DNA from 3 places in the Faecalibacterium sp. BIOML-A1 genome. Region 1 is predicted to be linked to each of the others. Evidence: riboswitches for the same ligand, from Rfam matches in the RefSeq annotation. Region 1 holds a riboswitch; each other region holds the start of a gene.

Region 1 (3,264 bases):
CCATGCCTGTACAGAGAGCCTGCGCAGCTGAGAAGCAGACCGGAAACAGTTCGTCAAGGAAAGTGTGACTTTGCGTTATATTTTCCCGAAATGGACCGCTGAGGGTGCAGGGAACTGCGGAGAACTTTCGCCGCACAGTATTCTGCAACGTAGGGCATACGTCAGTTGCCGGGGATGTGTTGGCATCTCGCCAAGTGCATGGGGTCATGCCCATGAAGTCAGGGTGGCACCGCGGATAAAAGGCCAAATTTTATTCGTCCTTGACAGAAGAGAGTTCTTCTGTTAGGGGCGTTTTTCTTTTCCACTCCCTCGGCAGAAGAGCCGGGGGAGTTTTTGTTTTAGGGCTCACTTATTTCCGGCACTAAGGCTCATGCCTGTGGTTGCGGCCACGAAAACCTGAACAAAACAAATGCACCCGGTTGCTGCGGTTCTGCCCACAGGCCGGGTGCATTTTATATTTTAGGAAAAATTACAGGTCACTGCGCGGGGAAGCTGCCATGGCCCAGAAGTTCAGCTCGTGCTCCGAGCAGGCATGGAAGATCTCGCGGCAGCGGGCAAGGCGCTCGTCGCTCAGGCCTTCGCAGACTTTTTCTGCAAACACGGCCCAGTCGCGGCAGGCCGCCTCATAGCCCTTGTCAGCATAGTCCACCACCAGTGTACCATAAAGGGTATCCTGCACGGAAGGCTTTTCTTCCAGCAGTTTCTGGAAGATCCAGCCATAGCTCAGCATACAGGGCAGGCAGGCCATCATGCACTCGGCTGCGCCCTCGCCATTTTTGGCGGCTTCGATCATAGAGTCCACATAGGCACGGTTCTCCGGCCGCAGCGGCAGGCTCTGGATGCCTTCATCGGTCAGTCCAAAGTGCTTGAGATAGTGCAGGCGGGCTGCATCCTCGCTCTCATTCACGAAGGAAAGCAGGGAATAGTAGGTGCGGATGGTCTGCATATCCTTTGCCTTGGTCATGCCCCAGGCAAACACCTTGGCATATTCCCGCAGGTAAAGACTGTCCTCCACGATGTAGCCCTTGAAGCAGGCTTCATCCAGTGTGCCATCCGCAAGGTGGGTCAGAAATTCTGAGTGCAGGCATTTCTCCCACACAGGCAGGCTTTCCTGTACCAGCTGCTGCACAAAGGTCTGCTCACTCACCCACAAACTCTCCCTTCAGTGCAAACATGTGGTTCATGGGGCCGGAGCCATGGCCCAGATCCAGCATGGCAGAAAGACAGCCGGAAATGTAGGCCTTTGCGCGCTCCACAGATGCATCCAGATCATAGCCCTTTGCCAGATTGGACGCAATGGCGCTGGATAGGGTGCAGCCGGTGCCGTGGGTATTGGGGTTTGCAATGCGCTTACCGCGGAACCATTTGCCGCAGCCGTCCCGCCACAGAAGGTCGTCGGCATCATTGATCTGGTGGCCGCCCTTGCACAGCACGGCACAGTGGTATTTCTCGCTGATCAGCTTTGCAGCGGCCTCCATTCCGGCCGCATCGGTGATCTTCATGCCGGAAAGGATCTCAGTCTCCGGAATGTTGGGGGTGACCACCTCTGCCATGGGCAGCAGCTTTTCGGTCAGTGCCTGCACGGCATCGTCCCGCAGCAGCTTGGAGCCGGAGGTGGCAACCATCACCGGGTCCACCACGATATGCTTTGCGCCGTAGGTGTGCAGCTTTTCGGCGATCACACTGATCAGCTCTGCCGAGGATACCATGCCGATCTTGACGGCATCCGGGTAGATGTCGGTAAAAATGGCATCGATCTCCTGTGCCAGAAATTCGGGCGTGGCTTCAAAAATGCCGGTCACACCTGTGGTGTTCTGGGCAGTCAGTGCGGTAATGGCGCTCATGGCGTACACGCCGTTTGCAGTCATGGTTTTGATATCGGCCTGGATGCCAGCACCGCCGCTGGAATCGCTGCCGGCAATCGTCAATGCAGTTTTCATGGTTACAACTTCCTTTGCAAAAAAGTGCGGAAATGCCAGCAAGGAGGCACCTCCGCACTTTGAAGCAGCAGTATCTCCCTACGTTGGCATTGTCCAAATCAGGTCACAGGTCTGGGCAAACAGCCCACTCTCAGCCTGCTTTTGCAGGCTCCCTTTTTTCTGCGTTCAAGAATACCACAGTGCCGCTGCATTTGCAAGGGGATGGCCCTTTTCAATCGGCCCGCTGCGTGGTAAAATGGAAAAAAACAAAGGGGGAAATACCATGAACATCACGGTCTATCTTGGAGCAAATGCGGGCAATGATCCTGTGCTGGCGGCAGCTGTCCGGGAACTGGGCAGCTGGATCGGTGCAAACGGGCACCGCCTTGTGTACGGCGGCTCCCGCAGCGGCCTGATGGGTCAGCTTGCCCAGAGCGCGCTGGACGCAGGCGGCACAGTGACCGGTGTGGAACCGCAGTTCTTTGTGCAGCAGGAGCTGCAGCACGATGGCCTGACCGAGCTGATCGTCACCAAGGACATGACCGAGCGCAAGACGAAGATGATCGAGCTGGGCGATGCCTTCATCGCATTCCCCGGCGGCACCGGCACGCTGGAAGAGATCGCAGAGGTAATGTCCAAGGTCTCGCTGGGCCAGTTGGACGCGCCCTGCATCCTGTATGATCTGAACGGCTACTACGACAGCCTGAAAGCACTGCTTGCCAAAATGATCGAGAAAGGCCTTTCCACGCCGCAGCGCCAGCAGGGCATCCGATTTGCGGCGAATCTGGAAGAGATCACAACGATTTTGAATAAAGCCTAAAAGGAAACGCTTCCCCGGCCGGGAAGCGTTTCCTTTTTATATCATTCTCCCAGTGCAGTGCGGATATTTGCCAGCACCTTCTGGCTCAGCAGCACAAAAGCCTGCTTGGTGCGTCCGGCAGAAACATTCGCGCAATGCACATTCTCACGGGCAAAGAAGTCTTCACCCACCGGGCCGGCAGCGGCACGGGTGTCACAGAAAAAGTGGGTGCCCGGCAGAGCAAGCCACTGTTCCAGAGCAGCAGAGTCAAAGCCCGGGCCGATGGAAGTGTTGAACAGCACCTTGCCTGCGCCCAGCTGTGCAAATTCGTCCTTGCCCAACAGCAGTACGTTCTTGTTCAGGCAGGTGAACACCACCTCGCTCTCGGTCAGCAGCTGTGCCAGCGGCTTATAGGCCATGCCCACAGCTTCGGCATCCGGCTTGCGGGTGCGGCTGTAATAGGCAATGTCGGCACCCATGAACTGCAGCGCGTCGGCGATCATTTTGCCGGACACACCCAGCCCGATGATGCCTGCCTTCAGCCCG
Region 2 (3,264 bases), on a different contig from region 1:
ATTGGGCAGATGGATCGGCTGCTTTTTCATGCCCTCATACCGCTGGCGTACCGAAAGCGGCATCTTGCCCTGACACATATAACGGCCGAAGACTGTGTTGCTCCTGTCCAGTGAACGCTCCACCTTTTTCAGGATCTTGTTGAAATACTCCTCACTGCCGCCAAAGCCGGCGGTGCCAAAAAGGAAGATATTTTTGCCGTGCAGCTGCTTCAAAAAGTCCAAAGTGCTTTCGTCAGCGTTTCCCTTGTCTGTCCAGAAGCCCACATAGAGGTCGTCTGCTTTCATGGCAGCAGGGTCCGGGGTGCCAAAATAGCAGCAGTTTTCCTGTGGCAGACAGGCGTGCAGCGTGTCTGCCAATAATTTTGTGTTGCCTGTTTTACTGCTGAATACGATCGCGTAGCTCATAGTTTCTCCTTTGGTCGGTAACAACAAAAAACACCACACGTTTCCGTGCGGTGCTTTTCCTTCTGGTGGAGAATACCGGGATCGAACCGGTGACCTCTTGCATGCCATGCAAGCGCTCTCCCAGCTGAGCTAATCCCCCAGATGTTTGTGCCGTGCCTGACGACAGGAGTAATTATACCAGCGCTTTGCCGGATTGTCAACAGCTTTTTTGGGATTTTCTGCAAAAAAAATTCCCGCCGGGGAAATGCCCTTCCCGGCGGGAAAAATGACTGCGAAAAAACTTACGCTCTTGCGTTCTGCGGGTCGAAGATCTGCGGTGCGACACGGATCAGGATCACCACAAGGACCGTGGTCAGAATGGCTTCGGGCAGCATGTAGGTGGCGTTGTACACGGCACTGTACAGCCAGCACAGACCGTCCACGCTCATGTTGGAGATGCCGGGAAAGCCGATCTCGGTCATCCAGCTGAAAGCGTAGTCGTAGTCCTTCCAGACGATGTAACCGGACAGAAAGCTGCACAAAAAGCGCAGCAGGCACACCACAAAGGCGCTGACACCGACACCCACGGTGCGGCTGCGGAAAGGCTTTGCGATCAGGCAGGCAAAGCCCAGCACCGTGAAGGCCAGAAGGTAGTCCAGCAGCACGCAGCCCACCTGTGCCGTGAGGGTCTGGCAGTATGCCAGGTTGCCAAGGCCCTGCACAAGCTGGATCAGGCTGTTGACGAAAGCGGTCATGATGCCCCACTTTGCGCCGTGGCGGTAGCTCATTACCAGAATGGGCACCATGCTGAACAGGGTGATGGAACCGCCGTGGGGCATGAGCGGGATCTGGATCATGCTCAAAACGGTGGACAGGGCGATCATCAGCGCACCCTCCACCAGAATGCGGGTCTTGGAATAGGTTTTGGTCATAGGGATTCCTCTTCTCAGAACAATAGTACACAAAAACAAAATGCGCCCGCTTTCCAGCAGGCGCACGGGGTTTGTGAAAGAACGGACAGTTCTGCAAACTCCCACGCCGGCATTGTCCGGTCTGGTAAAAGGGTACTCCGCAAAACGCGGATCTCAGCCTTTCGGCACCCCTGTTTTTATGTCCATGCAAAAGTATAGCGCGTCCGGCGCAAAAGTCAAGCCCCGGCGGAACATATCTGCCCCGGCCTGTGCATAGGCTGTACCATAAGTTCACAATGGGAGGAGTCTGGATATGAAGGGAGACCCCGAACAGAGGGCGGTACAGCTGGGCGAATATATCGCGGCCAACCGGGCCACAGTGCGTGCGGCGGCAGCGGTGTTCGGGTGCAGCAAGTCCACCGTGCACAAGGATGTTGCGGTGCGGCTGCGGACGCTGCAGCCGGAGCTGTTCCGGCAGGTGCGTGCGGTTCTGGCCTGCAATAAGGCAGAGCGGCATCTGCGCGGCGGTGCGGCCACCCGGCGCAAATACAGCCGCAGATAAAAGACGGCACACTTCCGAACAAAACGGAAGCTGTGCCGCCTTTTTTAGGTTCAGTCCCGGGTGCGGAACTGGCTCAGTGCGCCTTTTTCCAACCGGCTGACCTGTGCCTGACTGATGCCGATCTCCTGCGCCACCTCCATCTGGGTCTTGCCCTGCAGGTAGCGCAGCTCCATGATCCGCTTTTCCCGCGGGGTCAGCCCGGCCACGGTCTGCCGGAACTGCAGCCCGCTGATCCAGCTGTCCTCGCCGTCCGGGTCCCGCACCTGATCGATCACATACATCGCATCGCCGCCATCGGTGTACACCGGCTCTTCCAGACTGATCGGCTCCACCACCGATTCCAGCGCCGCCGTCACTTCGCGCCGGGCAAGGCCCGCCGCCTGCGCGATCTCGTCCATGGTCGGCTCGCGGCCCAGCTGCTTTTCCAGCGCTTCGCGGCTCTGCATGGCCCGGTAGGCGGTATCCCGCAGGCTGCGGCTCACCCGCAGGGCATTGTTGTCCCGCAGAAAACGCCGGATCTCCCCAATGATCATGGGAACGCCGTAGGTGGAAAAGCGCACCGGCTGGGCGGGGTCAAAATGATCGATGGCCTTGATAAGCCCAATGCACCCCACCTGAAACAGGTCGTCCAGATTTTCGCCGCGCTGGGCGAACCGCTGCACCACGCTGAGCACCAGCCGCAGGTTGCCTTCCACCATTTGTTCCCGGGCTGCCGCATCACCGGCGTGGGCGCGGGCCAGCAGTTCCCGCTTTTCGGCTTCGGTCAGCACAGGTAGCTTTGCAGTGTTCATGCCGCACAGCTCCACTTTGTTGTACATCCAAACGCCCCCGGTCTGTTTTGATCTTCACCGGGAGTATGGGATGCGAAGCGGCATTGTATGCGTGGAAAAAACTGTGCGCTTTCCCGTTTGGCAGGAAAGCGCGGCAAAATAAAAAATGACCGCCTCGAGTCCCAATCCGAGCGGTCATCTTTTCTTGACTAATCCGGTAAGGAACTAGCCGTTTGCAGGGCCAGCGCCTTTTGTAGCTTTATTATGCGCGAATCAGCGCGGATTGTCAAGCCCAGCGGGCGGCAGTCCGCGTTTTTTCACCTCACTCGTTTTCCAATTGTACTTTTAAGGTATGGATGATCCGTTTTTCCAGCCGGGAAATGTAGCTTTGGCTGATGCCCAGTGCGTCGGCGGCCTCCTTCTGGGTGCGCTCAATGCCGTCCGCCAGACCAAAGCGCAGCTCCATGATCTGCCGTTCCCGCGGGGACAGGCTGTCCACGGCCCGGCGCAGCACGGCGCGCTCCGCATCCTGTTCCAGCCGCTGGCTGATCTGGTTCTCATCACTGCCCAGAATATCAGAAAGCAGCAGCTCGTTGCCGTCGCCATCCACGTTCAGCGGTTCGTCGATGCTGGCTTC
Region 3 (3,264 bases), on a different contig from region 1:
CGTTGCCGCCATGCACCGCGCTGCCCGGGAGCACCCGGGGGCCATTCTGGCCATTGGCAATGCGCCCACGGCCCTTTTGACCATTGCGGAGGAAATGGAAGCCGGTCTGCGGCCTGCACTGGTCATTGGCGTGCCGGTGGGGTTTGTGAATGTGGTGGAAAGCAAGGAAGTACTGTTTGCCGCCTGCGAGCGATACGGCGTGCCTGCCATCGCCGCCATGGGCCGCAAGGGCGGCAGCAATGTGGCTGCAGCCATCTGCAACGCCCTCATTTACTCTGCCACCGAAATGCTGGACCCCTCTGCCAGAGGGTGGAACGGATAAGGCGGAAACAGCATAACATCAAAAACCCGGAACCCTTTTTGAGCCGTTTTGGCCGAGAAAAGGTTCCGGGTTTTGTTCATGATTTTTTCAGAGAGCTATTTTGCAACAGCCCCATTTTCACGGAAAAGGTCCGAACCGAGCACGGCATCCACACTGCCGGCATCAGGCTGCGGGGAACGTCTTGTTCCACACTTCGATCACCTTGAACTTCGGGGTCCAGCCTTCGGGCTCAAAGCGGTCGCCCTTGGCACCCATGGTGCCCTGCTCGGTGCACCACTGTGCGGCCTTGGCCATATCAGGGTCGGTCACATCCGCAAAGGCGGGTGCGCACACGCTCAGCACCATGCACAGCGCCACGAGGGCTGAGAGCAGCCTTTGGGTCAGGGTCGTCTGCTTCATATGGAATTCCTCCTTTTTGCTTACGGGGGGGGGTATGTGTCCATCTTGAAAATACCATATTTCACCTTCTTTTTCAATAAAACCTGCGTGAAACGCCCCAAAAACTGCGTGAAAAACGTTTTGCACCGCTGTGCGCGCCTTTGCCCCCTCTTGCAATTTGTGCGCAAAGGGTGTAGAATACAGTCACAATCAAATACAGGGGAGCTTGTAAAGCAGGCTGAGAGGAAGTACCCAAACTTCGACCCTTTTACCTGATGCGGATAATGCCGCCGTAGGAAGTCAGAATGGATGATTTTTTGCAGGAGGCACCGCGGAAGGTGTCTCCTGTTTTTTTTGTTGTGTACCTATTACCATTAAGGAGGATGCCTTGTACTTTTCTGCGGAAGTGCCGCAGCGGGCTGAGGGGGAGCGCCCTGAGCTTTGTGACCGTCAGCGATGGGAAGCCGTGTTCCGGCGTGAGAGGAGACCAGAAAGTCTCGACCGCTTCTTATAGTTCCTGCGCCGGGTCTGGCACCGGGTGCGGGCTGTTTGCGGAGGCGCTGTATGGTTTTTGCTGCTTCCGCAGGTTTGGAAAGGAGCCTTGCCTTATGAAAAAACTCTCTGTGAAAAAGCTGGCGTTGGCCGGCATGCTGTGCGCTCTGTGCGTGGTGGGCAGCGTATTCAGCTTCCCCATGTTCGGCAGCAAATGTGCACCCATCCAGCATATGGTCAATGTGACCTGCGCGGTGCTGCTTGGCCCGTGGTGGGGCGTGGGCGTGGCCTTTGTGGCCTCGCTGCTGCGCAATCTGCTGGGTCTGGGCAGCCTGATGGCCTTCCCCGGCAGCATGTTCGGCGCACTGCTGTGCGGCCTTGTGTACCATAAGACCAAAAACATCCTTGCCACCATGGTGGGCGAGGTGTTCGGCACCAGCATTCTGGGCGGCCTGTGCGCTTACCCGGTGGCCATCTTCCTCATGGGCAAGAGCGCCGGCGACATCGCGTTCTATGCCTACATCGTGCCGTTCCTCATCTCCACTGCAGTGGGTTCCATCATTGCGGGCGTGCTGGTGTACAGCCTGCAGCGCTCCGGCGCACTGCGCTCCATGCAGAACAGTCTTTCCTGACGGAGGGGCACCCGAATGTTCAAAACAGAGTTTGAAAATGTCCGCCGCACCTGCCCGCTCATCCATAACATTACCAACTACGTCACCGTGAACGACTGCGCCAACATGGTGCTGGCCTGCGGTGCTTCGCCCATCATGGCCGACGATGCCGCCGAGGTGGAGGACATCACCACCATCTGCGGCGGTCTGAACATCAACATCGGCACCCTGAACAGCCGCACCATCACCAGCATGCTGCTGGCGGGCAAAAAGGCAAACCAGCTGGGACATCCTGTGGTGCTGGACCCGGTGGGTGCGGGTGCATCCCGCCTGCGCACCGACACGGCTTTCCGCCTGCTCCGGGACGTAAAGTTCACCGTGATCCGCGGCAACATCTCGGAGATCAAAACGCTGGCCTCCGGCGCGGGAACCACCAAGGGCGTGGATGCCGATGTGGCCGATAAAGTTACTGAGGCCAATCTGGACAGTGCCGTGGCCTTTGCCAAGGCCTTTGCAGCCCAGACGGGTGCCGTTATTGCCATTACCGGTGCCATCGACATCGTGGCCGATGCCGAAAAAGCCTACTGCATCCGCAACGGCAATGCCATGATGAGCAGCATCACCGGTACGGGCTGCCAGCTTTCGGCCCTGACGGCGGCGTTCGTTACCGCCAACCCCGGCCATCCGCTGGAAGCCGCTGCAGCTGCAGTGTGCGCCATGGGCCTTGCGGGCGAGACCGCCCACAAGCGCCTGACCCCGCTGGACGGCAACTCCACCTACCGCAATTATATCATCGATGCCATTTACAATATGACCCCGGATCAGCTGGAAGAAGGAGCAAACTATGAAGTGCGATAAGCAGAACATGCTTCTGTATGCCGTCACCGACCGCGCATGGGTGGGAAAGCAGACCCTCTATGAACAGGTGGAGAGCGCCCTGAAGGGCGGTGTCACCTGTGTGCAGCTGCGTGAAAAAGAGCTGGACGACGAAGCCTTTCTGAAAGAGGCTGTGGAGATCCATGCTCTGTGCCAGCGCTACGGCGTGCCGTTCTTTGTGAACGACAATGTGGACATTGCCATCCGCTGCCATGCCGAAGGTGTGCATGTGGGGCAGGAGGATATGGCCGCAGCGCAGGTGCGCGCCCGTGTGGGCGAGGGAATGATGATCGGCGTTTCCGTCCACAGTGTGGAGGAAGCACGGGAAGCCGTCAAGCATGGCGCAGACTGCCTTGGCGTGGGCGCGGCCTTTGCCACCCACACCAAGACCGATGTGGATGTTCTGCCCCACGAGACCCTGAAGGCCATCTGTGATGCCGTGGACATCCCGGTGGTGGCCATTGGCGGCATCCACAAGGAGAACATCCTGCAGCTCAAGGGCACCGGTGTGGATGGCGTGGCCCTTGTGAGCGCCATCTTTGCAGCAGACGACATCGAGACCGAGTGCAAAGAGTTGAAAGCCCT

What was found. A riboswitch is a leader RNA that binds a small molecule or an ion and turns the genes downstream of it on or off. The one in region 1 is predicted to bind thiamine pyrophosphate.
Region 2: it holds a riboswitch for thiamine pyrophosphate, as region 1 does, so the genes downstream of both, GKG36_RS09235 (energy-coupled thiamine transporter ThiT) here and thiD (bifunctional hydroxymethylpyrimidine kinase/phosphomethylpyrimidine kinase) in region 1, are expected to answer to the same signal.
Region 3: it holds a riboswitch for thiamine pyrophosphate, as region 1 does, so the genes downstream of both, thiW (energy coupling factor transporter S component ThiW) here and thiD (bifunctional hydroxymethylpyrimidine kinase/phosphomethylpyrimidine kinase) in region 1, are expected to answer to the same signal.

The regions. Positions count from the first base shown of each region.
Region 1 covers NZ_WKZJ01000004.1:15,454-18,717, forward strand. Annotated here, with positions in the region: gene GKG36_RS05970 (TENA/THI-4 family protein) at 470-1,147, opposite strand; gene thiD (bifunctional hydroxymethylpyrimidine kinase/phosphomethylpyrimidine kinase) at 1,140-1,940, opposite strand; TPP riboswitch at 1,999-2,105, opposite strand; gene GKG36_RS05980 (TIGR00730 family Rossman fold protein) at 2,203-2,739, shown strand; gene GKG36_RS05985 (NAD(P)-dependent oxidoreductase) at 2,781-3,264, opposite strand, start outside.
Region 2 covers NZ_WKZJ01000007.1:78,367-81,630, forward strand. Annotated here, with positions in the region: gene bilS (flavodoxin family protein BilS) at 1-405, opposite strand, end outside; tRNA gene GKG36_RS09230 (tRNA-Ala) at 469-544, opposite strand; gene GKG36_RS09235 (energy-coupled thiamine transporter ThiT) at 687-1,316, opposite strand; TPP riboswitch at 1,399-1,498, opposite strand; gene GKG36_RS09240 (sporulation transcriptional regulator SpoIIID) at 1,609-1,857, shown strand; gene sigG (RNA polymerase sporulation sigma factor SigG) at 1,908-2,675, opposite strand; gene GKG36_RS09250 (sigma-70 family RNA polymerase sigma factor) at 2,950-3,264, opposite strand, start outside.
Region 3 covers NZ_WKZJ01000002.1:53,680-56,943, forward strand. Annotated here, with positions in the region: gene GKG36_RS02505 (precorrin-8X methylmutase) at 1-322, shown strand, start outside; gene GKG36_RS02510 (hypothetical protein) at 485-721, opposite strand; TPP riboswitch at 909-1,016, shown strand; gene thiW (energy coupling factor transporter S component ThiW) at 1,309-1,824, shown strand; gene thiM (hydroxyethylthiazole kinase) at 1,840-2,661, shown strand; gene thiE (thiamine phosphate synthase) at 2,648-3,264, shown strand, end outside.